Regions from separate parts of the Vicingus serpentipes genome, predicted to be linked through region 2. Evidence: riboswitches for the same ligand, from Rfam matches in the RefSeq annotation. Region 2 holds a riboswitch; each other region holds the start of a gene.
The links. A riboswitch is a leader RNA that binds a small molecule or an ion and turns the genes downstream of it on or off. The one in region 2 is predicted to bind S-adenosylmethionine.

Region 1 (10,498 bases), on a different contig from region 2:
GATGTACACTTTCTTAATCCTCCAACTGATTCTGTTTTTGTTAATGTGAGTTCAAGTGTGCCTAATGTAATAAGTTTTGATAATACACAATTAATATTTACCCCTCAGAACTATAATACGCCTCAACGAGTATACTTATCCCCTGGAATTAATGCAGGTGTTAATGATACAGCTTCTGCAGTATTTACTTGTAGTTCTAACGATATATTTTATGACAATTTCTCTGATCTTTGGAATTATCGAATATATGGAACAGTAACAAATATATCATCAGATATAAATTTATCAAATATTATTATTTATCCTTCACCAGTAAATAATGTCTTAAATATATCAGGGGTAGAGGCTAGTGATGTTTTTAGTATATATTCAATGCAAGGCTCATTGTTAGTGCAAGGGAAGGGTAACACTGTAAATGTAAGCAATTTATCAAGAGGTATTTATTCTATTAGGATAATAGGAAAAGAACAAACGATAATTAAGAAATTTTTGAAGCAGTAAAAGTTGAAGCTATTTTTAAAAAAACTTATTAAGTTGTATTGGAATATTCTGTCGATTAGTTTTTGGAGTGCCCAATATCTTGTGTAATTAAGGGTAGCAAAATTCTGAAACTTTTTTAAAGTTTTTGAAGGTAACCTATAGCAGAATTGTAAAAACCGGTAACGAAATCGTGACCAAAAACAAACCCCGCAAAATAGACTAGCTATTTGTGCGGGGTTTAGCGTTTTGAGTGTGGGCCCACCTGGGCTCGAACCAGGGACTTTCTGATTATGAGTCAGATACTCTAACCAGCTGAGTTATAGGCCCGTTCTAATATTCATTAGAAACAGGCTGCAATTTTACGTAAATGTATTTTAATTACCAATAATTCCGATTACTATTTTGCTATTTTTGTTGCTTCTATGTTAGAAAACGTCAAAAATATTATATTCGACCTAGGTGGAGTAATTATAAACTTGAATCAAGATTTAACCTATGCTGCATTTAAGGAACTTTTTCCTTCTAATTTTGAGGCAATACTTCTTGAGTTGGACAGTAATCATTATTTAGAAAAGTTTGAGACATCAGAAATCACATCAAAAGAGTTTATTGATTTTTTTCAAAAATTTGATATTTCAATTTCTGAAGAAAATATAATTAGCGCATGGAATAGTATGTTGTTAGATATTCCTGAAAATCGAATTGCATTAATAAATTCTTTAGCTAAAAAGTATAATGTAAGTTTGTTAAGTAATACAAACGAAATTCATTATCAATTTATTGATGAGTATGTTATTCAAAAGCATAAAATAAAAAGTTTTGATAGTTTATTTAATCATACATTTTTATCTCATAAAATAAGCTTAAGAAAACCCAATACTTCAATTTTTGAATATGTGTTGAAAGAAGCAAACTTTTTGCCTAATGAAACTTTATTTATTGATGATACACTAGAACATATTAATTCAGCCAAACAATTAGGAATTCGAACTCATCACTTAAATTTGCAAGAGAATCAATCATTAATACAATTATTCAATGAACATTAACGGAAAACATCATCATACCATATGGGTTAGCGAAATCAATGAAAAATTAATTCAAGTTTTTGACCAACGTTATTTTCCACATAAAGTAGAAGTGTTTGATATTTCTACTACAGACGAAGCTGCTTTTGCAATTAAAGAAATGGTAGTTAGGGGAGCTCCATTAATTGGAGTTACTGCTGCTTATGGAATGTACTTAGGTTGCATAGAGGCTTTAACGCAAAGTAATCCAGATGAATATTTAAAACAAGTTGCTAGTAAATTAAATGCTACTCGACCAACAGCCGTTAATTTGTCATGGGCGGTTAATGAAATGGAATTAGCTTTAAAAAATGCATCTGATACGGATGAAAGGGTTAGGGTTGCTTTAAAAAGAGCACATGAAATAAAACAAGAGGATATTGATATTTGTTTTAATATTGGTCAGTATGGCTTAAAATTGATTCAAGAAATTTCAAAAAAGAAAAATGGAAAACGTGTAAATATTTTAACTCATTGTAATGCTGGTTGGTTAGCAACAATAGACTGGGGAACAGCTACTTCCCCAATTTATCAAGCACAACAAGCAGGTATAGATGTACATGTGTGGGTGGATGAAACAAGACCTAGAAATCAAGGCGCTAATCTAACAGCTTTTGAGTTGAATCAGCAAGGAGTTCAACATACATTAATTAATGATAACACCGGAGGTCACTTAATGCAACACGGCATGGTTGATATGGTAATTGTGGGAACGGATAGAACAACCCGAAATGGCGATGTAGCTAACAAAATTGGGACTTATTTAAAGGCGCTTGCAGCACACGATAACAATGTTCCTTTTTATGTGGGGTTACCTTCTTCTACCTTAGATTTTGATATGGTTGATGGGGTGAAAAATATTCCAATAGAAACTCGAGATGAGAATGAGGTAAAATATATTCAAGGGAAAGTTGACGGTGAGATTAAATCAGTTTTGATTTGTCCAGAAACAACACCCGCAGCAAATTATGGTTTTGATGTTACTCCTGCAAAATATGTTACAGGATTAATAACTGAAAGAGGAATTTGTGAAGCTTCAGAAAAAGGTATACAACAATTATTTCCAGAAAAATTTTAAGATGAGTAATCAGGATCAATTTATAGATGAAGGTTATATTAAGTATAATATTAACTGGATTAATGAAGTATTACCCATAGCTGTTCCCAATCAATTGATGCATTGGAGAGATAAAATGCACGAATTAAAACAAATAGGGCATTATGCTGATATTAATATTGGATATGGTAATATAAGTGTAAAAACAACTAAAGGGTTTTTAATTTCAGGTACTCAAACTGGAGATGTCTATCCTATCCAGCCAGAACATTTTACCTTGGTTACTGATTATGATATAGAAGCAAATAGTGTTACATGTAAAGGCGAAATAAAAGCATCATCAGAATCTATGACCCATGCAGCAGTTTATGAAGCTGATGAAGCTATTAATGCCATTATTCATATTCATAATCAAAAGTTATGGGAGAAATTAATGGATAATGTGCCAACAACAAAAAAGGAAGTACCTTATGGTACTCCAGAAATGGCGAATGAAATTTTCCGTTTATTTAAAGAAACAGCAGTTCAACAAGAAAAAATAATTGTTATGGCTGGCCACGACGAAGGAATTATCTCATTTGGTAAAGATTTAGAAGAAGCAGGAGAAATCTTACTTAATTTCTTGGCAAAGTTCAATTAGAACTCCATTAGTGCTTTTAGGGTGAATAAAACAAACTAATTTATTATCAGCACCTTTTTTTGGTGTTTCATTTAAAATAGTAAAACCCTCTTTTCTAAGTCTTTCCATTTCAGCATAAATATCTTCTACATCAAAAGCAACGTGATGAATCCCTTCACCTTTTTTATCAATAAATTTGGCAATAGCACTATCTGGATTTGTAGCTTCTAATAATTCAATTTTGTTTTCTCCTACTTTAAAAAATGAAGTCGACACACCTTCGCTTTCTACAATCTCTGTTTTGTATGGCTCTTGATTAAAAAGTTTTGAATAAATTTCATTAGCTTTTTGTAAATCTTTTACAGCAATACCTAAGTGCTCAATCTTTTCCATAATTATTAGATATAAAAAAAGTCCCGTTTTAGCGGGACTTTAAATTGAATTAAATTCAATATTATTTTTTTACAAAAGTATCAGTTTTGTTATCGTAGTTTAAGTAGTAAATACCTTTTTTAAGGTTAGTTACATCTACTTTCTCTCCAAATCCTTTTTTAACAATGTTACCAAAGCTATCGTAAACTTCAAATAAAGTTTCACCTGTAAAGGTTACAAAATCTTTCGCTTTAATTGGGCTAAATGATACTTCACCTAAAGTAGAAATGTATCTTGAAGCTTGAGAATACCTTGGCTTGCTAGAATAGTCAACTTGTTTTACTCTAAATTTATTTTCTCCTGAATGAGGAGTAATTTTAAATTCATACTTATTGTCTTCAGCAGAACCATTTCCATCAACTTCACCAACCTTTATCCATTTGTTCCATCTGTATTGCTCAACAATGTAAGCTAATTTTCCAGTTTCATTTTTAGTTACCCAGGTAAAACTTCCGTCCTTAGATACATCCATAGAAACAATTTCGAAAGTACTTTTTGGTTTTAAAACCTCTGGATTTAAAACTTTTGGCTTACAATCATCTTTATGTTTGATTTTAACAATTACAGGATCACCAACTTTTAATTGGAAATTTGCAAAGTCAATTTCAAAAGCACTAGAGTTAACTTCATCAGTAGTTACTTCACCGTTTATGGTTACTTCAAAAGTACAGAAACCAACGCCGCTTCCTGCAAATGGGTTTTGTACATAAAGGTTTTTACCTTGGTAATGACCTTCAAGAACTATTACTCCTGCATTAACTTGAAATGCGAATAGAGCTACAAGTAGTGTGGTTAAAATTTGTTTCATTGCTATAAAAATAACTATTATAGGTTTAGTTTAGTGTGCAATATTAAAGCTTTATTTAAAATATTAAAAATTTTTTTCAAGTTTTATCAGTAATAAAACTTAATTAGTCGATATTGTTAAATAATTAATAGCGCAATTAATTGGTTTAAAATTAAAAAGATAAAAGCTTAAATCAAAATTATTTATAATCTTAACGTAAAAAAATTAATTTCGCCGTAAAATTATTTTATTGATAAAATGAAGAGAATTAAAATTAGTGACTTGTTTGCCTCGGCAAAAATTGGTGAAGAAGTATTGGTAAAAGGCTGGGTAAGAACGTTTAGAAGTAACCGTTTTATTGCTCTTAATGACGGGTCTACTATAAATAATATTCAAGCAGTTGTTGATTTTGAAAAAGAAGATGAAAGTCAATTAAAAAGAATAACAACGGGATCTGCTATATCTATAGTAGGAGAAGTGGTTGAGTCGCAAGGTAAAGGTCAAGATATAGAAATTGTTGTAAAGTCATTTGATGTTATTGGTGATGCTCATCCTGATGAATATCCTCTACAACCAAAAAAACATTCACTTGAATTTTTAAGAGAAAATGCTCATTTACGTTTTAGAACGAATACGTTTAGTGCAGTTTCTAGAATTCGTCATAATATGATTTTTGCAGTACATAAATTCTTTAACGATAAAGGGTTTTATAATGTGCATACTCCAATAATTACGGGCTCAGATGCTGAAGGTGCAGGAGAAATGTTTAGAGTAACTACGTTAGATTTAAATAATGTTCCGAAAACAGATGAAGGAAATATAGATACAAAGCAAGATTTTTTTGGAAAAGAAGCTAATCTTACTGTTTCTGGTCAGCTTGAGGCTGAATTAGCTGCTTTAGCACTAGGTCAGGTTTATACTTTTGGACCAACTTTTAGAGCTGAAAATTCAAACACTACGCGTCATTTAGCTGAATTTTGGATGATTGAACCTGAAGTTGCATTTAATGATTTAAATGACAATATGGATTTGGCAGAAGAAATGTTAAAATACTGTGTACAATATGCTTTAGATAATTGTAAAGAAGATTTAGATTTTTTAAGTAGTCGTTTAATTGAAGAAGAAAAAGGAAAGCCGCAAGACCAACAATCAATGGAATTGATTGAGAAATTAAAAATGGTAGTTGATAATGATTTTGTTCGTTTAACTTATACTGAAGCGATTGATATTTTAAGGAACTGTAAACCAAATAAAAAAGGAAAATTTCAATATAAAATTGAAGGTTGGGGAGCTGATTTACAATCAGAGCATGAAAGGTATTTGGTAGAAAAAGAATTTAAAAAGCCTGTAATCTTAACTAATTATCCAGCAAACATTAAGGCATTTTATATGCGTCAGGATGATGAATTGCCAGAAGCTAAACCAGGAATGGAAGTTGGAACAACAGTAAGTGCAATGGATATTTTATTTCCTGGAATTGGAGAAATTGTCGGTGGGTCGCAAAGAGAGGAAAGATTAGATGTGCTAAAACAAAAAATAGCTGACTTTAATATACCTGAAGATCATGTTTGGTGGTATTTAGATACTCGTAAATTTGGAACAGTTCCTCATGCTGGTTTTGGTTTAGGATTTGAACGTTTAATGTTATTTGTAACTGGAATGACTAATATTAGAGATGTAATTCCCTTTCCAAGAACACCAAAGAACGCAGAATTTTAATAGAAAAATAAAAAATATATAATAGCACCTTTAAAGTTTTATAATTTTAAAGGTGTTTTGTTTTGTTAAGAAAGAATATAATTTGGATAAAAGTCAATTCTGTTGATAATTTCCGAATTTAATTAGGAAATTGATAAAAGTGTAAATACTTTTGTGCTTTGTTCTTTTAAAGAAAAATTGTCTGCACGGACTCCGTGCTTATCAAGAAAAGTGGAGGGATTAGGCCCTGTGAAGCTTTGGCAACCAACTATAAGTTTCGAATATTCGAAATTGGAAAACCGGTGCTAAATCCTATTCCGTTTATTCGGAAAAAGATAAGTAGAGAAATATATTATAACCCTTCTGCTTATTTAAAATAATAGAAGGGTTTTTTTGTTTTATGGCAAATATTAGAGAAATATTAAAAGAAAGAATTTTGGTGTTGGATGGTGCTATGGGAACAATGATTCAAAGGCATCAACTAACTGAAGAAGATTTTCGTGGTGAAAGATTTAAAGATCATTCTTGTTCTTTAAAAGGAAATAATGATTTACTTTCTATTACTAGACCAGATATAATTAAAAGTATCCATGCCGAATATTATGCAGCTGGTGCTGATATAGCTGAAACGAATTCTTTTGGAGCGACATGGGTTGCTCAAGATGATTACGAATTAGCTTCAGCGGTTTACGATATTAATTATCAATCAGCTAAGCTAGCAAAAGAAGTAGCAAACGAGTTTACAGCAAAAGAGCCTAATAAACCTCGATTTGTTGCAGGTTCAATGGGACCTACTACTAAGCTTGCATCTATGTCTCCAGATGTAAATGACCCAGGATTTAGAAACATTAGTTTTGATGAGTTGGTGGATGCTTTTAAAGAACAGGCAAGTGGATTAATTGATGGTGGCGCAGATTTATTATTGGTAGAAACTATTACTGATACCTTAAACGCAAAAGCAGCGTTGTTTGCAATTAATGAAATTCAAGAAGAAAAAGGAACTGATTTACCAATAATGATATCAGGAACAATTACTGATGCTAGTGGTCGAACCCTTTCAGGTCAAAATACAGAAGCTTTTGTTATATCTGTAGAACATGCTAAACCAATGACTATTGGTTTAAATTGTGCTTTAGGTGCAGAAGCATTAAGACCATATTTAAAAACTATTAGAGAAAAATCTGATAGTTTAGTTAGTGCTCATCCAAATGCAGGCTTACCAAATGAAATGGGAGCTTATGATGAATCACCAGAATTTATGGCAAAACAAATTAAAGTCTTTTTAGATGAAGGGTTGGTTAATATAGTTGGTGGTTGCTGCGGAACAACACCTGCACACATTAAAGCAATTGCCGATTTAGCTTCAACTTATTCTCCAAAAAATAATTAAGCATGAGTTTACATCCAGACTACAAAGGAGATTACAAATACAAATGGACAAACTTACCTTACCTAAAACTAAGCGGTTTAGAACCATTAATTGTTACTCCAGAAGTTAATTTTATCAATATTGGTGAGCGTACAAATGTTGCCGGGTCAAAGAAGTTTTTAAGATTAATTAACGAGAAGCAATTTGAAGAAGCATTAAGTATCGCTCGTCAACAAGTAGAGGGTGGGGCTCAAATCATCGATATTAATATGGACGATGGTTTGATAGATGGAAAAGAAGCGATGGTTAACTTTTTAAAGTTAGTAGCTGCCGAACCTGATATTTGTCGAGTACCAATTATGATTGATTCCAGTAAATGGGAAATTATTGAAGCTGGGTTAAAAAATGCACAAGGAAAATGTGTAGTAAATTCAATTAGCTTAAAAGAAGGAGAAACACAATTTATTGAGCAAGCAAAAACTATTTTAAGATATGGTGCTGCTGTTATTGTAATGGCTTTTGATGAGCAAGGACAAGCAGATAGTTATGAAAGAAGGATAGAAATTTGTGAAAAATCATATCGAATTTTAGTGGATAAAGTAGACTTCCCTCCTCAAGATATCATATTTGATCCTAATATTTTTCCAGTAGCAACAGGAATGGAAGAACACCGAAGAAATGCATTAGATTTCTTTTTGGCTACTCGTTGGATTAGAGAAAATTTACCTGGAGCTCACGTTAGTGGAGGTGTAAGTAATGCTTCTTTTTCATTCAGAGGGAATAACACCGTTCGTGAAGCAATGCATTCTGCATTTTTGTATCATGCTATAAAGGAAGGAATGGATATGGGGATAGTAAATCCAGAAATGTTAGAGGTTTACAGTGATATTCCGAAAGAGTTATTAGACAAAGTAGAAGATGTATTATTGGATAGAACTGATGATGCAACCGAACGTTTGTTGGATTATGCCGATAATGTAAAAGGAACAGTTAAAGAACAAAAGTTAGATTTAGAATGGCGTGAAGGTTCTTTACAAGAAAGAATTACACATGGGTTGGTAAAAGGAAATGCTGATTTTATTGAAGAAGATGCTGAAGAAGCTCGTTTGATTGTTGATAGACCGTTGCAAGTTATTGAAGAATACTTGATGAATGGAATGGGAGTGGTTGGAGATTTGTTTGGTTCAGGAAAAATGTTTTTACCACAAGTTGTAAAGTCTGCTAGAGTAATGAAAAAAGCCGTTGCTCATCTACTCCCATACATAGAAGCTTCTAAAGAAGAAGGTTCTAATGCTGGTAAAGTTTTGTTAGCAACAGTAAAAGGCGATGTTCATGATATTGGTAAAAACATTGTTGGAGTAGTTTTAGGCTGCAATAATTATGAGGTAATAGATTTGGGTGTAATGGTTCCTTGCGAGAAAATTTTACAAGTAGCTAAAGAACAAAATGTTGATTTAATTGGACTTTCTGGTTTAATTACGCCTTCGTTAGATGAAATGGTTAATGTAGCCAAAGAAATGGAGCGAGAAGGATTTACAATCCCATTATTAATTGGAGGAGCAACTACTTCTAAAGTGCATACTGCTGTAAAAATTGAAGAGCATTATACAAAAGGACAAGCAGTTTATGTATTGGATGCTTCTCGTTCTGTAACTGTAGCAGATAGTTTGTTAAGCGACAAAAAAACTGAATATGTTAAAGCGATTAAAGCTGAATACGAAACCGTAAGAACACATTATAATAATAAACAGGTTAGGAAAGAAATGCTTTCGTTAGTTGAAGCAAGAGCTAACAAATATAAAATTGATTGGAATACAAGTAAAATTGTTAAGCCACAACTATTAGGAACAAAACAGTTTGAGAATTATAGTTTAGAAGAAATTTCTGAATACATCGATTGGACTCCTTTCTTTAGAACATGGGAATTAGCAGGAAAATACCCAAACATTTTAACTGATGAAGTAGTAGGTGTTGAAGCAACAAAAGTATTTAACGATGCGCAAAAAATGCTGAAACAAATAATCGACGAAAATTGGCTAACTGCTAAAGCAGTAATCGGAATTTGGGAAGCAAATACAATTAACGACGATACCATTGAAGTGTATGAAAATGGAAATAAAATAACTCAACTACATCAATTAAGACAGCAAGGCAAAAAAGCTAAAGAGGCTGTAAATATTAGCCTAGCTGATTTTATTGCACCAAAAGAAACTGGAAAAATCGATTATATTGGTGGTTTTGTAGTTACAACCGGACATGGAATTGAAGAGCACATTGCACGTTTTGAAGCTGACCACGATGATTATAATTCGATAATGATAAAAGCTTTGGCTGATAGATTAGCAGAAGCTTTTGCAGAGTTGATGCACCAAAAAGTGCGTAAAGAATATTGGGGGTATGCAAATAATGAAAACCTTAGTAACGAAGATTTAATAAATGAAAGTTATAAAGGAATACGACCAGCGCCAGGTTATCCGGCTTGCCCAAATCATACATTGAAAACGGAGTTGTTTAAAATTTTAAATGCAGAAGAATTAACGGGTGTAACGTTAACAGAAAGTTTGGCAATGTACCCAACTGCTGCAGTAAGCGGAATGTATTTTGGTAACGAAGAAGCTAAATATTTTGGAGTTGGTAAGATAGAAAAAGACCAAGTACAAGCTTATGCTAATGCTAGCGATTTTTCTTTTGAAGAAGCTGAAAAATGGGTTAGTGCTAGTTTGAATTATTGATTGAGGCACAATTTTAGCATAAGAAGATAAAATTTATCTTTGTGCCAATGATTCAAAAAATAGTTATAATAATTTCAACGTTTTTCTTTTTACTTTCTATTCAAGTAAAAAGCCAAAATGCAGATTGCGATAATTTATTAGAATTAACAGATACTATTTATGTAGCTAAAAATGTTACTGGTTTTGGTAATAAGAAAGAATTTTCAGGTAATGATTTAGAAAATAAACTAGGGTTTGAAGAAGAAGCAAATTCAATA
Region 2 (10,498 bases):
TTTTGGCTAAACTGCGTTTAATGCAGTTTAGGTTTTGTTGGCTGTAGTTTTTCTATAATTATATTTTCAATTTTGTCCGTAGGTTCAGATGATAATGACCTGCCTGTTCCGCTGTCAATCCTTGTTTAATCTCGTCCTCTGTCCAAGAAGCAACCATTTTTTCGTAGTCTTTATAAGGGCTGTCAGTTAACTTATCCTTTGTTTGACTAAAAAATCGTCCGCTCGGATATATGTCTATTGTGTCAAGAGCATTGAGATATTCATACTCGTCATTGTCCTTGTCAATAACCTTTTCGAGTTCAATTAGTCGGTTAAGTTCCTGTCCGTCTGGAAAAAGGCATACCTCTAAGTCCACTTTGTCTTCAAGGGATGATACCCACCCGATAATATTCTCCTCCTTTAATTTCTCAATGAGTTTGTCACGCTTTTGATGGTCGAAGTGCTTAATGTCAAGTTCATTTAGTTCGTTGTCAGATGGGAAATACTCTCTGTATATTTCCGCAACTGACGACTTTGCCCAACTTGACTTATTAAGATCAAGAACCATAAAGAGTAATTTGATATCCCGTTTCACTGACCATATTTGAATTTTTCCGGAGTTGTTTTGAAACGCTGCTGCGACGTACTTTTGTAACCCAAAGAAAATACATGCGTCATAGTCGTTCTGTTCGCCCCCTTTGTAGAGTTTTGTCCCTGCTGGTATGATGCAATGTCCATATTTGTCGTAAAGTGTCATAGATTTCAGTTTAAATTATCGCCAACAACCGAATAAACAACACGTGTTGTTTATTCGCATTATGTGTTTAATCAAATTTATATCTTTAAGCTGAAACATGCAATATTTTTATTTTAGTAGGAAGAACTAAGTGTTGTTATTTTATCCTTCCTGAACCCTAGATCTTAACTGTAATTATTTCATCAAGCCTTGTCGTATATCTTGGTGACAGCTTCTCTTGATTCATCTTCCAAGTTCTATCCATATCTTGACAAGCTAGTTTAAGCTTTTTTTGACCAATGACATGGTTCAACTTATCCATCACCTTCATTAATGCTTGATGCTTTGGATTCTCACTCGTAAACATATTAAGTTGTTTCTCACTCTCTGGTGTAATTCCCATAACGATAACTCCAGCTTTCTTATACTGATAGCCTTTTTTGTATATAGCTTTTAAGCCCTTTACAGCGAATCTTACAATGTCAATGCTTGAGTTGGTTGGATAATCTGTTTTAATCATGATGTGTCTGCTATATTGAGGTAAATCCTTTCTGTGTCCATTGGTATGTATAAACACCATGATAAGATTGGTACAAGATTTTTGCCTTCTTAATTTCTCAGCACATGTAACAGCAAAAGTGGAAACACGCTCTTTTATGTTGGCAAGGTCTCCATAGTTTTTGTCAAATGTTCTGGTGGTGGCAATAGCCTTTTTTCTCTTAACCTCATCAAGTCCAAGCTGTGGAATGCCTTCCAATTCTCTTTTCAATCTCAATCCAACAACTGACATGTTCTTTCTCACCCAATCATCTGGCAATTGGGTGAAATCATAAGCTGTATTTACATTTCTGTAGATTAATCTCTTTGCATGTCGAGAACCAATTCCCCACACATCACCAATTTTAGTCCATTTAAGAGCCTTGATTCTCTTCTCTTCCGTATCTATCACATATACACTTTTAGTTCTTTCAGCGTACTTCTTCGCAATTTTGTTTGCAACCTTTGATAGTGCTTTTGTTGGAGCCATGCCAATGCTAATTGAAATGCCTGTGCTCTTAGTCACTCTATAGTTAATTTGATGGCCATATTCTTCAAGATTAAACAAGTCAAATCCATCCAATTTTAAGAAAGCTTCATCAATGCTATAGACTTCTATGTCTGGAGTGAAAGTAGCCAAGATGTTCATGACTCTACTGCTTAAATCTCCATAAAGAGCATAGTTAGAAGAGAACACATGAATGTTGTTATCATCAAATATCTTTTGATACTTAAAAGCTGGAGCACCCATTGGAATTCCAAGAGCCTTAGCTTCGTTACTTCGAGCAATAACACAACCATCATTGTTAGATAATACAACAATTGGCTTATTCCTTAAGTTAGGTTGGAAAACACGCTCACATGAAGCATAGAAGTTATTGCAATCAACAAGGGCAAACATTTAAACCGATTTTATGATGTAGGTAACAATGCCCCAAATGGTAAAGTCATTATCTATTGTGACCTTGATGGGCTTGTATTTAATGTTTTCTGCAATTAGCCAGATTACATCTTTTTCAATCTTTATTCTTTTGACAGTAAACTCTCCATCAATAAAGCAAACAGCTATTTTGCCATTCTTGGGTTCAAGGCTCTTGTCAATTATAAGTAGGTCTCCATCTGATAGTCCAGCATCAATCATTGAATCACCTTTAACTCTGCCATAGAAAGTGGCATCTTTATTTCTAATGAGTGCTTTGTTTAAGTTAATAGATGAATCTAAGAAATCATCAGCTGGAGAAGGAAATCCAGCACTAATGCCATTTGTTACAACAGGTAATTTAAGCTTAGTAGAAGTATCTGGAGTGAAGAACTCTATGTTTTTTTGTGGATATAAGTTAACTAATTTCATTGAAGTAAAATTAGCTATTAATATTAGTTTTGTTGACTACAAAAAGTAGTTTTAATAAAAAGAATAATTTTATTTTTTACTTTAAGTGAATTAATAATCTAGAAATATGGAAACCCCAAAAAAAAGATACTTTAACAATCCATCTACTAAAGATTACCTAGTTGCTTTAGCTTACTTTCCCAATTTTGTGAAGTTGCTAGATACTAGTAATGCTCCTTATGAGAAAATAATTACGTGGCTATTAGAAAAAGAGAGTTTGTTGAAAGAAGATGATTTTTACTTGCCAACTATCAAACAATTAGCAATTGAACTAGATATTAAGACATCAAATGTTACCAAATATTTAAAAATGATTTACGAAGATATTGTAGCATTAAATCATAATAAACCAGAGTTATTTAAAAATGAAGGACAATACTCTTGCAGACTTTCATTCACATATATTGGAGAGCATTACTTATTTAATTTAGGACTTGATGTTATCCCAAGGGTAGGTGAATATTTGGATATATATTTCGTTAACCCTATGATTGGAGGAACAGGATTCTATGTAGACAAAATTTATCATGATTATGATTATGTTGGGCACTCAATAAATGTTATGTTAACTGCTAAAATTCCTAATACATATTTGAACTTATTAAAAGGTAAAGCATATTTGCAGGGAGATATTTCCTTTATGGAGTTTATAGAAAGAGATATAAGTAATGAACTTCAACAAGAACTTATAAATAGGTATAAAAATCTTTAAATTCTTTTATTAGTTTGTTTCAGCCCTTCCCCCTCCTGAACTTTTTGGGTAATCACCTAATTTTAAAAGAAGTAGATTGAAAAAAAATAGAATAGGGTAGTGAAAGGGTAACGGGTTATTATAATTAACGGCTCGGCTATGCGCAGGCAGGGATTTTAACCACTGAACTTCCTACGAAGAACTGAACTTTAAATTTAGCACTTTCCTGTCCTACGAAGCACGAAGCCCCTGCTTGCGTATAGGTGATGTTAGCTGCTGTGCTCTTTTTCATAGAATTAATTATTATCTGCCAGACCAAGTCATAACATCGTCAATGTCGCCATCAAAATCGTCCCAGTCACCAAGTTGTCCATCCGTCATAGCATTAAAGGTGTCACGGTCATAGTCATGGTTATCACTATAGTCATCATAATCATCGGAATAGTCTGCATCCTCTTCTAAATTATCAATTATATTATTTTGAGATAGTTTCATCGCTTTTTCAAGTGAAAGCATGTAGTCACTTATTCCTTGCTTTCCTGTTTCCTCAAATATTTTCTCAATTGCGATACCAATCCTTAAGGATGAAATTGTTCCATTCTCATGGTAACTGCCTCGATAATTTTTAAGCTCATAAGGAAATATTTTTCTTCTAATTGCATATTCTGCAAAATGCCAATGTGCATGTCCGCTTGAAGGATTCATAACAATAGCCTCATACATTTCATTTAAGCCATAGTCATTTAGAGATTCCTCTTTTGTTCTCCCAATTCTGTATAGCGTTCTGCTTTTTCTTTTAAGGTTTAGTGCATTCTTAAAATTATCAAGTGCCTCTGTGTATTTTTCTAAACCATTAAGTATTTTGCCTTTGAAGTAATACCCGATTTCGTTTGATGGTTGTAAATCTATAAAACTGCTAATTGAATTTAATGCCGCAGCATATTTATCTGTGTGGTAGAAAATAAAAGATTTCAAGAAATCCAACTTGAATGCAGAGCAATCAAAGTTTGTTGCGTTTGAAAATATTTCAGACACTTCGTCTTTGTTGAACCAATCACCTATAGTGCAATCGCATGTTATGTAATCGTAACCAGTAATCAGATTTTCATATGCAGCATTGAACTGGTTTAATTTCAAAAAAGACATTGCTTTCTTGAAATAATATTTTCCTGCCTTTTCCCAATTTTCATTTTTGGTAAATTGATAAACTTCTTTCCCTTCATTTAACTTTTGATTGATTAAGGATTTGTCATTGAATGATTTTGCAAAGTCCTTTATTTCTTCATCAATGTAAATGTCCATTGTGTGCATTTTTTGCTTGAGAAAAAGTCCTTCAAAGGTTGTTGCTCTGCTTAGAGCGACATATGCTTGTCCGCTTGCAAAAGTGCCATCGCCAAAATCAATTACAACTCTGTCAAAGGTTAAACCTTGACTTTTATGAATTGTAATTGCCCAAGCTAACTTTAAAGGATATTGCTTGAACGTTCCAACAATTTCTTGTTCAATTTTCTTTTTCTCCTTGTTGTATTGGTATTTGATGTTTTCCCAAACTCTTTTATCAACTGAATGAACTGAACCGTCTTTAAGTTTTACTTTGATAGTCGTGTCGGTCAATTCATTTACTTGTCCAATTGTTCCGTTAACCCAGCGTTTGTCTGTATCGTTTTTAATGAAAATTACTTGAGAACCTTCCTTCAAAATCATTTCAGGTTCTGTTGGATATTTACTTTCCTCAAATTCGCCTGAAACCTCCGCTGTGTATTGGAACGGATTTGTTTTTAGTTCCGAGAGTTTGATAGAATTTACTCTGTCTGCTAAATCGTTTTTTGTTGTAAGAGTAATTGCAAACTCTTTTTTCTTTAACTCGGATTCAGAAAATACTCTGCTATTTAGTCTATCAATGTCTGTTTGCAATGTTTCTTTTACTCTGACTTTATCAAGCAGAGAAATAAATACAAGGTCAGTCTGTCTGTAAACCTTTTGTAACTCAACTGTAAACAAATTTATCTTTTCAAAAACCTTTGCGTTATAGAAATAAGCACTGCCGTATATTTCATTTATGATTTTTTGCTCACCAGATTTTCTAATCGTTACAGGTTCTAATTGGAAAATATCGCCAACAAAAACAACTTGTTTTCCGCCAAATGGCAAATTTGGATTGCCTCCATTTCGCCTCAATGAGTAATCAATTCCGTCTATCAAGTCAGCCCGGACCATTGATACTTCATCAATGATTAAAGTGTCCATTGCAGAAATGATTTTTCTTTTCTCTGAATTTTTCCAAAACACTTTTATGTCTTCGTCTTCAGGCAATAGCGGTCTTAGTGGGAACTGAAAGAAGGAATGTATGGTAACGCCCCCAACATTTACTGCTGCAATACCTGTCGGGGCAACTACAACATAGTTTTTTGAAGTCGTCTCAACGATATGTTTGAGGAAAGTGGACTTGCCCGTTCCTGCCTTACCTGTCAAAAAGAATGACTGATTAGTCTCTTGAATTAAATCAAGAGCCGTTTGAAATTCTATGTTGTCTAAGTCAAGTTCCATTTTTGTTTTCTGTCTGTTCGTTTAAAGCTATAGAGTTTCAAATTAGCACTGTCCCCAAGCATTGCAGCTAACATCCGAATAAACGTAACGGTACGTTTATTCGCACTATGTATTTAACGTAAATTTAGTAATTTAATTTTTCTTATAAATTATTTTAACTCGTTTCGAGTACTCAATTAGAATTGATTGTATTCATTTTAATTGATTTAATAGAGAGTTAGATTCAATAATCAAAATACCATAGTGTTTCTTCATTCCAAATTTTATAATCTTATTGTTATAGCAGATTAAAGTTGGATTAAACTTTAGTTTTTCAGGGTATTTTTCTCTGATGTATTTAATAAGGAGAAAGTAAACTTCCTCCTTATTTAGTTCTGATATTTTGATGTTTCTCATAGATTTAATAACTAGTATTTAATTTTCGTCAAAGGTTTGTCATAAAAAATCCAGGAAGCAAATGTATCGTCAGGATATTCAAACCAAATTGAATATAACTCTCCATTTTTGTTATACCTTACTATACTTCTTTTTATATTACCATTTGATATTTCTTTTAACAAGTTTGCTCGGTATTCGTATTCAATATCTCCATTAGAAAACACTGCTTTTACTGCAGTATTTATTTTCATAGTTAGAGGTTCTATTTCTGTGTAACCTTTCAATTTTTTTCTTTTTAATACGAGTAAGTCGTTATCAATAGTTAATTCCCAATTCTTTCTTAACACATCCCATATTTGAAATTCTTTATTTAAAGTGTCTTCAATTGATAGAAATGTTTCGTTATCATACATCTTAAAGATTTGTCCTTCTGTTAAATCAAATTCTTCAACAAAGTCTAGAGTTTGAATTGTATTAATATCGAATCCATAAGAAATTAACATTTCATCTATTTCTTTAGGAAATGGTTTTTGATATTGAGAGAAGCTATCTAATGAAAATAAAATAGCTATAATAATCAAGTTTGTAGTTTTCATAATATTTGGGTTTTAGTGGTTAATTAATATGGCCATCGATCATTTGTTTGACTAGTATTATCTTGGTTAATTTTTTTGTCAATTTGTGATTGCCTTTCTTTTTCTTCACGTTCTATTCTAATTTCTTCTATCCATAATTCTAAATCTTTCTGACTGCCTTTTTTCCTACAATATCCACAACCCCATTCGTCATCAGTAGTAGTTACCATTATAAAGTGCTTTCCGTTTGATAGAGGACATTTTGCTACCCAGCTTTTTTCTGTATAGCCTGTAGGTATAGGATTTAAATTACTTTCTTCAAGAAATGTGATAAATGGAGTAATGTTGTTTAAAGCTGCTTTCTTATTTTTCTCAGGTATTTCGAGAATTTCTTTTACGATTAGGTCAAATTCAATTTCAGTAAATACATTACTTCGGCCATACCTTCCATAACCAAACATTGGTTTATATTCTTGAAAGATTAACCTAACAATGTCGTGAAGAATTACTTTAATAGTTGGAAGGGACTTAATTTTAAGATAATGTAGGAAGATTCTTATTTGTGGATAGCTGAGGGTAACTTCATAATCTTTTATTTCTTCAGCCTCCTCTCTATTATCGTTAATACTAATGATTAGTCGATTATCTTTTACTTGATAATAACATAGAACGGCATCAAGAATATAATGATATTCAAGTTCAAGAAATAAAATTTGTTTAGTGCTTGGGTAAATGCTCATAATACATAAGTTTAGATTGGTAAATAATTTAACTCATGTAACTTGATTTGTTTTAGGAGGTGAAGTCTGTTTTTTTGACTGTTGTCCGTATTCTGAACCACCGTTGCTTTTCTGCTCGGTTGGTATCTCTTAAAAAGAGATTCAAGATACATGATAATTGTTTTTTTAATTTCTATTAGTTCTCCATAAGAATGTTCCATTTTCAGTTTGAGCTCCTTTAAGCCAATCTACTTCAAAGTTTATTTCTCTTACTTTTGGCTGAAGGTGTTGTATTCTTTCAACGCCATAAAAAGAATGAGCAGAATCGATGATGAAATCTTTGTTTAATACTAATCCAAAATCAATTAGCCTATCGTGAAGTTGTGAGATTCCATAATGTCCCATGTCTAAAAAGTAGATCAGACTGTCATGAGAATGGAGATTAAGTCCTTTAAAAAACGCAGTAGTTTTATACCCGAGTTTATCAAATAACTTTTTACCATCAATAACTAGATAGTTATAATCTACTCTTATGGATACATCTTTAGGAATTTTAGTTTCTGTTTTCATTGTACATAAGTTTTAGTTAATAAATAATTTACTTATGCATCTAAGAATTGTATTTTGACAGCTGAGGTTAATTGTTTTTGACAGACTGCCCGCATACTAAACCACCGTGGCTTTTTTGCTCGGAGGGTATCTCATAATGAGATTCTTGATGCTTGTGGTTTTGATTAAAGGGTACCTTTAATAGTTTCAATTAAAATGGTATTCTTTTCTCCTCTAACCAAATTTTCAATTTTTTTCTTTAAGTCAGTTTTACTTTGCTTTTCTTTAAGTCCCATCACAAAACCAGTTTCTCCTTCTGTTCTTTTTATCTTGACATTAAAGAAGCTTGAGTTGGCTAATTGATTATTGTATTCTTTCCAACATTTTGCAATTTGATTAGCTGTGGTCAAATTATCTTTTCTCCAACGATTAGAAATGATTATTTCTAAAAACATTGTTTGGTTTTGATAGCTAATTAATCTTGAAGATAAGCCTCCATGCATTCTGTATAGCTTATCAACTCTCATTATATGAGATTCATTAATTCTGTTTAATTCAATTTGATTCATGATACATTAATTTAAAAGGTTAATAATTCAATGTATCTTTTTTAATATTTTGGCAGCTGAGGTTAATTGTTTTTGACAGACTGCCCGTATACTAAACCACCGTTGCTTTTTTGCTCGGTTGGTATCTCTTAAAAAGAGATTCAAGATACATTGTTTGTTATTATAACGCGGTTATATAAAATTTGTTACAAGTAGGAGAAAAAAAATAATTTATTCATCTAATTTCTTAAATTTATTTAATGAATAAGAAAGAGCAGTCGAAAATAAAATCTCTTATCAAAAAGTACAATCCTATTTTAAATGAGTCGGTTGAAATAGCTTTGACGGAAGATCTTTTTAATTTAATTATTGTTAATGGAGACGATAAAGATTTTGAGCTGAAGAATCTTCTCAAAGATAAGCAAGGACTAAAAAGTTTTGTAATAAAAGAGTTTATAAAACTTAATCAAAAACCTATTACTAAAGATTTAAAGAATATGGATGAGATTAAGTTGTCACTAATAAAAACTAAGCAGGAGCGTTTGAAGTTTTAGTATTTATTCAAAAATCTACCAATTATCAGTTTAATGATAAAGAGAAAGAACTATATGATAATTTAAGAAAGATGAGGTTGCGAATTAGCAAAGAAGAAGGGATGAAACCGTACTGGGTATATGGAATAGTATCTTAATAGAAATAGTCCAACTTAAACCTGAAAATGAAGATTAGCTTATCAATATTAAAAGTATTATGCAAAAAAGATTAGAGTGGCTTGTTCAAGAAACTTTAGATTAAGTAGAAAAAGCTTTAAATTAGAATTTTTTAAATTAAATATGGTTGAATCGAATTTTGAATTTTTAGTAGGAACACCTTATTATAAACGATTAAAAACAGCAGAAGATCTTGTACCTATAGACTCTTCTTTAACAGGTTCTCTTTTACGTAAAGTGTTGGAGGCATTTTTATATCAGGTTTACAATGATAAAGAAATTGAATTTCCAGAAAAAGAAAATTACAAAAATAAGGCTAGGCCTTATAGTGGTGCGTCTTTACTTCATCAAGACCCATTTAAAAAAGTTTGTCCAGATAGGATTATTAAAAAATTATGGAATTGTTATAATTTAGGTAATGATGCCTCACACCCTGGAGAATTTATTGAAGAAATTGAAATCACTAAGGAGGAAGCATGTTTTATGTTGGAATGGACTCATGATTATTGGGTATGGTATCTAAGAGACACAGGTACTCCCAATTTAAAAGGTTTAAAGTTTGATAAAAACAAAATCCCAACTAAAACTAAAGCTCAATTAACCGAAGAAGAATATAGTAAACTATTGCTTAATAAAGATGAGGTTACTCATCAGCTTAATAATGATATAGAAGAAGTTAAAAAAAAAAATGATGAATTAGCTCTTGAAAACGCTGCCTTAAAAAAAAGTAATGAGAACTTAGAGTCTTTAATAAAGAAGAGTGAAGTTGTATATGAAAGTGCAGGGTTAACAGAACAAATTGGTTTAGTATGGGGGAGAGTTTATATCAACTTTAAGTATCGAAATAAAGATTATTTTGCGGTTAAGTATTTCAAAGATGAGGCTGGAGCTACAGAAAAACATCAAATTTTAGAAGGTCGTTTTGAAACAAGTTGGCTATATACTTATTTTAATCGACAACATCCTAAATTAGCTGTTCCATTAGTTGAGCAAGGAGAGTATGATCATTTAGACTTATTAAATAAAGACACGGTTTATTATAAGTACAAACATAAATATGGAACTCCTTCGATTTTAATCAAACAACTAAAGGTTGATATTGGTAATGAAATGGATATTAAAACAGAATACCTGGCAAG
Region 3 (10,498 bases), on a different contig from region 2:
GTTGCGTTAAAAAAGCGTGGAGCTAACTACTTAGGTAATTGTCCATTTCATAACGAAAAATCCCCCTCTTTTACTGTTTCTCCTGCAAAAGGAATTTATAAATGTTTTGGATGTGGCAAAGCTGGAAACTCCATTAATTTTATAATGGAACATGAGCATTATTCTTATCCAGAAGCTTTACGTTACTTAGCCAATAAGTATAATATAGAAGTTGAAGAAGAAGAGCAGACAGATGAACAAAAATTGGCAGCAAACGAAAAGGAAAGTTTGTTTGTTGTTTCTAATTATGCTTCAAAATATTTTAAAGACCAAATGCACAATTCCCAAGCCGGAAAGGCAATTGGATTGAGCTATTTTAAAGAGCGAGGATTTAGAGAAGATATTATTGAAAAGTTTGAGTTGGGGTACAGCCCAGATGAATGGAGTGCTTTTACAGATGAGGCTTTAAAGAATGGTCATAGTATTGAATTTCTTGAAAAATCAGGTTTAACAATAGTTAAAGAAGAGAAGAAATTCGATCGTTTTAAAGGACGAGTAATGTTTCCTATTCATAACCTTTCAGGAAGGGTTTTAGGATTTGGAGGTCGTATTTTAAAAACTGAGGCAAAAGCTGCCAAATATTTAAACTCACCAGAATCAGAAATATACCATAAAAGCAAGGTGCTTTATGGTATTTATTTTGCCAAAAAGGAAATTATACAGCAAGATAATTGCTACTTGGTAGAGGGTTATACTGACGTTATTTCTTTACATCAATCAGGTGTTGAAAATGTAGTTTCTTCTTCAGGAACTTCTTTAACGGAGGGGCAAATACGATTAATTAAACGTTTTACCGAAAACATTACAATTCTTTATGATGGAGATGCAGCTGGATTAAAAGCTTCCTTTAGAGGTATTGATATGATTTTGCAAGAAGGGATGAATGTGAGGGTTGTTCTTTTTCCTGATGGTGAAGACCCGGATTCTTATGCTAAAAATCATTCTTCAAATGAGTTAATAGCATATATTAAAGAGCATGCTCAAGATTTTATTCGTTTTAAAACTTCGGTTTTATTAGAAGAAGTTGGAAATGACCCCATTAAAAAAGCTGAATTAATTAAAGAAATTGTTGCTAGTATTGCAATAATCCCTGATCAAATTAAACGTTCTATTTATACGCAAGAATGTAGTTCGCTGCTTGATATAGGTGAGCAGGCATTAATTAACGAAACAAATAAAATTTTACGGGGTAAAGCTTCAAAGCCTCAACAGCAACATTTTGATGATGGTCCACCACCAATTGAAGACTTTTACGAACCACAAGAAGAAAAAAGCTCAAGTATTTCAAGTAAGGTAGCACATTGGGAGCATGAAATTATAAGGTTATTAATTTCTTATGGAGCCGAAATAATTACAGTAGATGTGTTGGGTGAAAATGAAGAAATTCAACAACAAGAAGTAACAGCTGCAGTTTATATTCTGTCTAATATTAATGGTGACGGATTAACGTTTGACAACCCAATACTACAAGAAGCTTTTAATCATTATGTTGAGATGGTAAATGAAGAACGAATTCCAACACACCAAGATTTTATCAATAATTTAAATCAAGATATAAGTAGATTAGCGATTGATGTTCTATCAAACAAATATGAAGTGAGTGAAAATTGGAAAAACCACGGCATTTTTGTTAAAACTGAAGAAAGCCAGGTTAAAATGGCAATATTTAATAGTGTTTTCGCCTTTAAAGCCACGAAGGTAGAATATTTACTTGAAGAGATCGGTTCACAACTTAAAATAGAAAAGAACGATATAGAACAAATTAGGCTAATGACTGAATATAAGCACCTAAAAGGTGTGCAGCGCCAATTGTCTGAAAAACTAGGTCGAATTATTTTAAAGTAATATCATAATTTTTCTTTTGTTGTTTATTTATAAAACAACTTTATTGTGCCTTTTAATTTATCATTTCAAAATAATGTATTGAATTTTGGTTTTTATAATAAAAATACAGAATTAAATTTTGAATTATAAAACATTGTTCTTTATATTTGCATTGATTTTCAGTTACCACTCACCCAGTGAATTGTAATTGTTTATAAAGAAGAAGCGAGAGAATAGGCTCTTTGACCTTCTGGCAACCAACTAAAAGTTCTGTAAAAAGAATTGGAAAACCGGTGCCAAATCCTATCCGCGATGTTGCGGAACATATAAAAAATTGCAAAATGAAAACGAATTATTCATCAATTAAGACAAAAAACTTACTACAAGTAAGTTGTGTTTCTAATTTGCCTTTAAGGGCTCATCATAATTGTGTAGTGCCATTTATGTGCTGTTGTTTCAGTCATTAACATTACCATTTAGTTATTCAATTATTTTCTCGAAAACTTAGGTAATGTTTCTCCAAAACAAAGGAGACAACTATATCTTAAAATCTCATTTTTTATTTTTTAAAATGTTACTACAAACTTATAAATACAACAAAATATTCGGATTAGAATCTGGAGAATCGCTACAAAAGATAGAGATTGCTTATACTACTATAGGTAAGTTAAACTCAACAGGCGATAATGTGATATGGATAACACATGCTTTAACAGCTAATTCAAATCCTGAAGAGTGGTGGAATGGATTAGTTGGTAAAGGCAAATTTTATAATCCTGAAAACTATTTTATTGTTTGCGCAAATGTTTTGGGGTCGGCTTATGGATCTACAGGACCTTTGTCAATTAATCCTGATAATGGAAATAAATATTACCATAGCTTTCCTCAACTTACTATTCGAGATATTGTAAATGGATTTGAGCTGTTGAAAGATTATTTACAGATTAAAAAAATTCAAACTCTTTTAGGCGGTTCATTAGGCGGGCAACAAGCGTTAGAATGGAGCATTATAAATCCATCTTTAATAGAGAATTTAATTTTAATAGCTACTAATGCAAAGCATTCTCCTTGGGGAATTGCTTTTAACGAAAGTCAACGTTTAGCAATTAAAGCTGATAGAAGTTGGTATTCTTACAGCGATGATGCGGGTTTAAAAGGGTTGAAAGCAGCTCGTTCTATTGCATTATTAAGCTATCGTAATTACAATACTTATCGAGCAACTCAAGAGGACAATAGAGAGGGAATTGATTGTTATAAAGCTTCGTCTTACCAAAATTATCAAGGTGAAAAATTAGTTAATCGCTTTAATGCTTTTTCTTACTGGACCTTAAGTAAGGTGATGGATAGTCATGATGTGGGTAGAGGCAGAGGAAGCATTACTAAAGCATTAAATCAAGTTAAAGCAAACACATTAGTTGTAGCTGTAAATTCTGATTTATTGTTTCCAGTTTCTGAGTCAATTTTAATAGCAGATAGCATTAAAGATGCTGAATTGGAAGTAATAGATTCATTATATGGTCATGATGGATTTTTAATAGAAACAGACCAACTAAAAGAATTATTTGAAAAATTTTATTTAACACAAAAATTAAAAACTAAACGATATGAGTACGCTTAATAAAAATATAGGATTAATTGGCTTTGGAGTTGTAGGTCAAGGATTTTACAGCTACTTAGAAGAAAATAAAGAAGAAAAGCTGTTGCCTAAAATTGTTATAAAAAACAACAATAAAGAAAGAGATGAAGTAAAAGCTAAATTTATTACGGAGGCAGATGAAGTTATTAATGATAAATCTGTTGAAACTGTAGTTGAATTAATTAGTGATGATAAAGAAGCATTTGATATAGTTACTAAAGCTTTAAAAGCTGGTAAAAATGTAGTTTCTGCAAACAAAAAAATGATAGCTAACAATCTAGAAAAATTACTTGAACTAGAAAATAAAAGTAAAGGAAGATTTTTGTATGAAGGAGCTGTTTGTGGAAGTATTCCAATTATTAGAACCTTAAATGATTATTACAGTTTAGATACTGTAACTCAAATTCAAGGGATATTTAATGGGTCTACAAACTATATTCTAACACAAATATTTAAGGATAATGTTTCTTATCAAGAATCATTAGCGAAAGCACAAAAGTTAGGTTTTGCAGAAGCTGATCCAACTTCTGATGTTAGTGGAAGTGATGCCTTGTATAAGTTGCTGATTTTAACTACTCATGCTTTTGGAAAATTTATTTCTCCATCTAAAGTGTTAAAAATTGGGATTCAAAATATTACTGACAGTGATATCGCATTTGCTCGAGAAAATAATTTAAAAATTAAATTAATTGCTTCGGTAAAATCGAACAACAATAAACTATGGTTATCAGTATTACCAACTTTTATAACTAACGATAGCGTTTTTTATAATGTTGACAATGAGTTTAATGCTGTAGAAGTTGTTTCAGAAAGTATAGGAAAACAAACGTTAATTGGCAAAGGAGCGGGTAGTTTGCCAACAGGGCAAGTAATTTATAGCGACTATAAAGCACCAGAAAACTATAAATACAAGTATGATAAAATTTTGTCAGGAAAGCGAATTAAGTACGAAACTCAAGAATTTATTTGGGTTTATTCTGATAAAATAACCCAGTTTGAAAAATATATTGAAGAGGTTGTAATTATCAACAAATCAGAAGGGTATGCTAAAGTGAGTATTGCTGACTTAATTAAAATTCAAGAAGAGTTATTGGATGAAAAATTATCTCTTATAGCACTTACAGATGAAGCTTTAAAGCAGTTAAATAAAAAATATGAATTCGCTTATGCGTTACAATATGCTTAACAATGAAAAGTTTTAGAACAGAATTAGAAGATTTAAATAATTCAGTTGTTGAGAAAGATATTATTGATTTAGAAAGAAGAATTCGTCTTTTTAAAGAAGGTAAGATCAATGAAGAAGGCTTTAGAAGCTTACGATTAGCTCGTGGAGTATATGGGCAACGTCAGTTTGGAGTTCAAATGGTTAGAATTAAAATACCTTTTGGCAAAGTTACTTCTGAGCAATTACATAAAATAGCTGATGTTTCGGATGAATATTCGCGAGGAAGGTTGCACATTACAACTCGACAAGATATTCAGATTCATTATGTGAGTTTAGATAGAACACCACAGTTATGGGCAGAACTAGAAAAAAGTGATATTACCTTAAGAGAGGCTTGTGGAAATACGGTAAGAAATATAACGGCATCTGAAACTGCAGGAATTGACCCTAAGGAACCTTTTGATGTTTCGCCATATGCTGATGCTGCGTTTAAATTCTTTTTAAGAAATCCAGTTGGGCAAGATATGGGCAGAAAGTTTAAGCTTTCTTTTTCAGGAAGTGATGAAGATACGGCATTAAGTTATATGCATGATTTAGGTTTTATAGCAAAAACCAAAATTGAAAATGGAGTAATTATTCGAGGTTTTAAGGTGTTAATTGCAGGAGGATTAGGTTCTCAACCTCGATTAGCAGACGTAGCTTATGAATTTTTAGCCGTAGAGCAAATAATACCATTTATAGAAAGTGTGTTAAGAGTTTTTGATCGATATGGTGAAAGGGCAAATAGGAATAAAGCACGATTTAAATTTTTAGTTAGAGATGTTGGATTAGATAGGCTAAGAGAGCTGATTGAGGAAGAACAGAAGGCCTTATCTTATCTAACTTACCCAATTGATACATCCGCTTATGATGTGCCAGTAGAAATTCCAAGTCCTACAATTTTTAAAGTAAAAATTGAGGATGAAAAAGCATACGAAAAATGGAAAAAAGTAAACGTAATTAAACAAAAGCAAGAAGGGTTGTATGCTATTGGAATAAAAGTTCCATTAGGAGATTTTTATACGGATAAAGCTAGAAAGTTAGCAGATTTAATTCGTGATTATGCTGGAAATGAGTTAAGGTTAACATTACGACAAGATATTTTAATAAGACATGTAAAAGAAGAATTATTGCCTTTTTTCTATGTCGAATTAAAGCAATTAGGGTTTACTGAAATTGGTTATAATTCTACGCATGACATTACAGCTTGTCCGGGAACAGACACTTGTAATTTAGGTATTGCTAGCAGCACAGGAATAGCATCTGAATTAACAAAAGTGCTTAAAGAGGAATACCCTGAATATGCAAAAAATAAAGAGATTACAATAAAAATTAGTGGTTGTATGAACGCTTGTGGGCAACATACCATTGCTCATATTGGGTTTCAAGGAATGTCAATCAAATCTGGTGAATTAGTTGCTCCTGCTTTACAAGTTTTGTTGGGTGGAGGAATTCTAGGAGACGGAAAAGGAAGATTTGCTGATAAAGTGATTAAAATTCCAAGTAAACGAGGTCCAAACGCTTTAAGGTTGCTGTTGGATGATTATGAAGATAACATTATTGAAGAAGAATCTTTTTTAACGTATTATGATAGACAAGGCCAAAAATATTTTTACGAATTATTAAAACCTTTATCAGATACATCAAACCTAAAAGAAGATGAATTTATTGATTGGGGATACGATAAAGCTTATGTTAAAGCAATTGGAGTTGGTGAGTGTGCTGGCGTTGTGTTGGATTTAGTAAGTACTATTTTAGTAGAGAGTAAAGAAAAATTGACTTATGCTCAAGAAGCCTTAAATGATGAACAATGGGCAGATAGTATTTATCATTCTTACACGTCTTTAATCAATTCAGCAAAAGCTTTGTTAGTTGCCGATGGAATTAAAACGAATACCCAAGCAGGAATTATAGCGCAATTTGAAGAACAATTTGGAACAAAACAAGCACTAAAATTAGAAACTACATTTTCGGAGTTGGTTTATCAAATTAAAGGGAATAAACCAACAGCAGAATTTGCTTTAAAATATTTAACAGATGCTAAATCGATACTTAAAAATATTGAAGAGTATAGACTAGAATCAGAACTGAAAAATTAAAATGAAATCAAAAGTAACATTAGTAGGAGCAGGGCCAGGAGATCCAGAGCTTTTAACACTAAAAGCAATTAATGCGATAAAAAATGCAGATGCAATTCTGTATGATGCATTAATTAATAAAGCAGTTTTAAAACATGCTAAATCTTCTGCAAAACTAATGTGCGTTGGTAAAAGAGTGGGTAAACATAGCTTTGGACAAGATGAAATTAATAAACTAATCATAGATCATGCTTTTAACTATGGCAAAGTGGTTAGATTAAAAGGAGGAGATCCATTTATTTTTGGAAGAGGTTATGAAGAATTGCAATATGTTGAATCTTTTGGGATAGAAGTAAATGTAATTCCTGGTATTTCAAGTTCAGTGGCAGTTCCTGCTTCTCAGAAAATACCTGTAACTCATCGAGGAGCAAGTCAGAGTTTTTGGGTGTTAACAGCTACTAATAAAAATGGAGTACTTTCAGAAGATATAAAATTAGCTGTTCAAACTAACTCAACGGTAGTTATCTTGATGGGTGTAAACAAGTTAACACAAATTGTTAATCTTTATAAAAAACAAAATAAAGGGAATGTACCGATTGCTATTATACAGAACGGAACATTAAAATCTGAAAAGGCAATTTATGGTACGTTAAATACAATTGAAAGATTAAAAATTGAAGAAAACATTCAGTCGCCAGCAATTATTATTATTGGTGAAGTAGTGGCTTTAAAGCAAGAAGTATTGATTAATGAAATCTCAAATTTGAATTATTATGGAAACTAAAAATACATTGTACCCTATTTTTTTAAAACTGGACAAAATAGATGTTTTAATTATTGGAGCAGGAGAGGTTGGATTAGAAAAATTAACCTACATATTAAAAAGTAGTCCTCAAGCAAATATTACTGTTGTATCTAAAGAGTTTCATTATAAAATTATTGAGTTATCTCATTTTTATAGTAACGTTGTATTGATTGAAAAAGAATATCACAAAACAGATATTGAAGGAATTAATTTGTTAATTGTAGCTACTGATGATAGAGCGTTAAATGTTAAAATTAAACAAGATGCTGAACGTCTTGATATTTTAACAAACGTTGCTGACGACCCCGAATTATGTGATTTTTATTTGGGGAGTATAGTTACAAAAGGAGCTTTGAAATTGGGTATTTCTACAAATGGACAATCACCAACTTTGGCTAAAAAAATGAGAATGTATTTTGAAGATGTGATTCCTGATGAAGTAGAATTTTCTACTAAATTATTAAACTCAATTCGAAAAAAAATAAAGGCTGATTTACATCATAAAATTGAAAATTTAAATAATGTAACTATTGCCCTTAATAGTAATTCAAAAATTGTTGATGAATTAACATTGGTAAAAAAAGATTTCAAAATATATTTAAACTAATGAGTGTGAGTAATATAAAAAGACAGATTTCAGCAGAAGAAATAAAAAAGCTAAACAAAAAGTATAACTTACTTTCTGTGGAAGAAAGAATAGAAGAATTGTATAAAGATTTTGATGCGACGGAAATAATGTTAACATCTTCTTTTGCAGCCACTTCTGCTTTTTTATTGCGTGTTTTTTCTAAAGTAAATTCAGCACAAAAAATATATTTTATCGATACGGGATATCATTTTGATGATACATTACAATATAAAGAAGAATTGACAAAGCTTTATGCCTTAAATGTAGAAAGTATTGGTGCAGAAAAATGGAAACATGATTTTACAACTAAAGATGAAACATGGAAAAAAGACCCTAATCTTTGTTGTTCAATAAATAAAGTAGAGCCTTTAACTTTAATAAAAGAGAATTTTACTGTATGGGTTTCTGGGTTAATGGAATGGCAAAGCGATCATAGAGCAAGCTTAGATATTTTTGAAGACCGTGGAGGAATATTAAAATTTTACCCATTATTAGATGTCTCAAAAAAAGACAGAGAAAAGTATATTAAAACAAATAAGTTACCTTTCCATCCTTTGGTATCTAAAGGATATTCTTCTATTGGTTGTAAACACTGTACTGTTCCCGGAAAAGAAAGAGATGGAAGATGGAATAATAACCCTAAAACGGAGTGTGGATTACACTTGTAAAAAATATGGAAGAGATAATAAACATACTTAAACAACCTTGGCCTTGGTATATTTCTGGCCCATTATTGGGACTAATAGTACCTATGTTACTAATTATAGATAATAAAAAGTTTGGTGTTTCATCAATATTTAAGCATTTCTGTACTTTATCAAGAGTAAGTAAAAATGAATATTTTACTTATAGTGTAAGGAGTTATTTCTGGAATTTTCTTTTTGTATTAGGCGTTATAATTTCTGGGTTTATTTTGTTTCAGGTTATTTTAGTAGAGCAAGGAGAACTAAGTGATACTGGAATATTATATTTTGGATCCAAAAATATAGAAGTAAACGGAATACTCCCAAAAGCTATTTTTAATTGGTCCAATCTATTTTCTCTTACAGGATTAGTTATTGCTTTAGGAGGTTTTCTAATTGGGTTTGGTTCTAGGTATGCTGGCGGTTGTACTTCAGGACATGCCATTACAGGCTTATCGTTGTTAAGTTTAAGTTCTTTAATTGCAGTAATTGGGTTTTTTATTGGCGGAATAATTGGTACTTTTTTAATATTAGATAATATTTTATGAAAAATTTAAAATTTGTAATTCTTGGCTTTTATTTTGGATTTATCTTAATCAAATCTGAAGCTGTTTCGTGGTATCGTATTGTTGAGATGTTTCATTTCCAATCTTTTCATATGTTTGGAGTTATAGCATCTGCAATTTTAGTAGGAATAATTTCGGTAATCATTATTAAAAAATTAAACCTAAAATCGTTTAACAATTCAACGATTGACACTTTAAGAAAACCGTTGCAGTTTAAAGCTAATTTATTTGGTGGAATTATTTTTGGTCTAGGCTGGTCAATTATCGGAGCATGTACAGCTCCATTATTTGTTCATTTAGGTGCGGGTAATTTTGTAATGATAATACCAATTATCTTTGCTGTACTTGGAACATTTAGTTATGGGTTATTAAAACAAAAATTACCACACTAGTTATGAAAGTAAATTTAAAAAGAGTCAATCAAGCTTTTCATTATGAAGCTAAAAATGAAGATAAAATTATCGTAAACATTGACGCGAATCCCGCGATTGGAGGAGAAGGAAAAGGAGCTCGACCAATGGAATTGGTATTAATGGGTTTAGGAGGTTGTGCAAGCATAGATTTAGGTTTAATATTAAAAAAACAACGACAGGTACTAGACGATTATCAGGTTGAAGTTTCAGCTACAAGAGATGAAACACCATCCAAAGCTTTTAAGAGTATCAATGTTCATTTTGTTTTAACAGGAAGTCTAGATGCTGATAAAGTTGAAAAAGCAATTGATTTAACCTTAACAAAATACTGTTCAGTAGCATTAAGTTTAAATAAAGAGATAGAAATTACAGCAACATACACAATAAAGTAACTATGAAAAATTTTGAAACCTTAGCCGTAAGAACTCAGAGTGATCGTTCACAATTTAACGAACATTCGACACCATTACATTTAACTTCAAGTTTTGTATTTGATGATGCTGAACAAATGCGCGCAATGTTTTCTGATGAGGTTGAGGGCAATATTTACAGTCGATTTTCAAACCCAAATACAACGGAATTAATACAAAAAATTTGTGCATTAGAAGGTGCTGAAGCTGGT

Region 1: another riboswitch for S-adenosylmethionine. It lies ahead of FRY74_RS11450 (homocysteine S-methyltransferase family protein); the one in region 2 lies ahead of FRY74_RS06390 (hypothetical protein).
Region 3: another riboswitch for S-adenosylmethionine. It lies ahead of FRY74_RS09110 (homoserine O-acetyltransferase family protein); the one in region 2 lies ahead of FRY74_RS06390 (hypothetical protein).

The regions. Positions count from the first base shown of each region.
Region 1 is NZ_VOOS01000006.1:2,327-12,824, forward strand. Features, by position in the region: gene FRY74_RS11410 (T9SS type A sorting domain-containing protein) at 1-501, shown strand, start outside; tRNA gene FRY74_RS11415 (tRNA-Ile) at 734-807, opposite strand; gene FRY74_RS11420 (HAD family hydrolase) at 903-1,529, shown strand; gene mtnA (S-methyl-5-thioribose-1-phosphate isomerase) at 1,519-2,625, shown strand; gene FRY74_RS11430 (class II aldolase/adducin family protein) at 2,627-3,244, shown strand; gene mce (methylmalonyl-CoA epimerase) at 3,215-3,616, opposite strand; gene FRY74_RS11440 (T9SS type A sorting domain-containing protein) at 3,678-4,463, opposite strand; gene asnS (asparagine--tRNA ligase) at 4,701-6,161, shown strand; SAM riboswitch class I at 6,357-6,482, shown strand; gene FRY74_RS11450 (homocysteine S-methyltransferase family protein) at 6,541-7,530, shown strand; gene metH (methionine synthase) at 7,533-10,241, shown strand; gene FRY74_RS11460 (OmpA family protein) at 10,289-10,498, shown strand, end outside.
Region 2 is NZ_VOOS01000002.1:533,098-543,595, reverse strand. Features, by position in the region: gene FRY74_RS06425 (hypothetical protein) at 59-736, opposite strand; gene FRY74_RS06420 (Y-family DNA polymerase) at 894-2,153, opposite strand; gene FRY74_RS06415 (LexA family protein) at 2,154-2,603, opposite strand; gene FRY74_RS06410 (hypothetical protein) at 2,710-3,354, shown strand; gene FRY74_RS06405 (AAA family ATPase) at 3,637-5,880, opposite strand; gene FRY74_RS06400 (hypothetical protein) at 6,288-6,854, opposite strand; gene FRY74_RS06395 (hypothetical protein) at 6,878-7,573, opposite strand; SAM-I-IV-variant riboswitch at 7,634-7,728, opposite strand; gene FRY74_RS06390 (hypothetical protein) at 7,739-8,122, opposite strand; SAM-I-IV-variant riboswitch at 8,186-8,279, opposite strand; gene FRY74_RS06385 (hypothetical protein) at 8,287-8,670, opposite strand; SAM-I-IV-variant riboswitch at 8,729-8,824, opposite strand; gene FRY74_RS06380 (hypothetical protein) at 8,910-9,203, shown strand; gene FRY74_RS06375 (hypothetical protein) at 9,483-10,498, shown strand, end outside.
Region 3 is NZ_VOOS01000004.1:70,433-80,930, reverse strand. Features, by position in the region: gene dnaG (DNA primase) at 1-1,884, shown strand, start outside; SAM riboswitch class I at 2,073-2,196, shown strand; gene FRY74_RS09110 (homoserine O-acetyltransferase family protein) at 2,435-3,481, shown strand; gene FRY74_RS09105 (homoserine dehydrogenase) at 3,468-4,685, shown strand; gene FRY74_RS09100 (HEPN domain-containing protein) at 4,688-6,802, shown strand; gene cobA (uroporphyrinogen-III C-methyltransferase) at 6,804-7,565, shown strand; gene FRY74_RS09090 (precorrin-2 dehydrogenase/sirohydrochlorin ferrochelatase family protein) at 7,555-8,193, shown strand; gene FRY74_RS09085 (phosphoadenylyl-sulfate reductase) at 8,193-8,882, shown strand; gene FRY74_RS09080 (YeeE/YedE family protein) at 8,888-9,445, shown strand; gene FRY74_RS09075 (YeeE/YedE thiosulfate transporter family protein) at 9,442-9,855, shown strand; gene FRY74_RS09070 (OsmC family protein) at 9,858-10,268, shown strand; gene FRY74_RS09065 (O-succinylhomoserine sulfhydrylase) at 10,271-10,498, shown strand, end outside.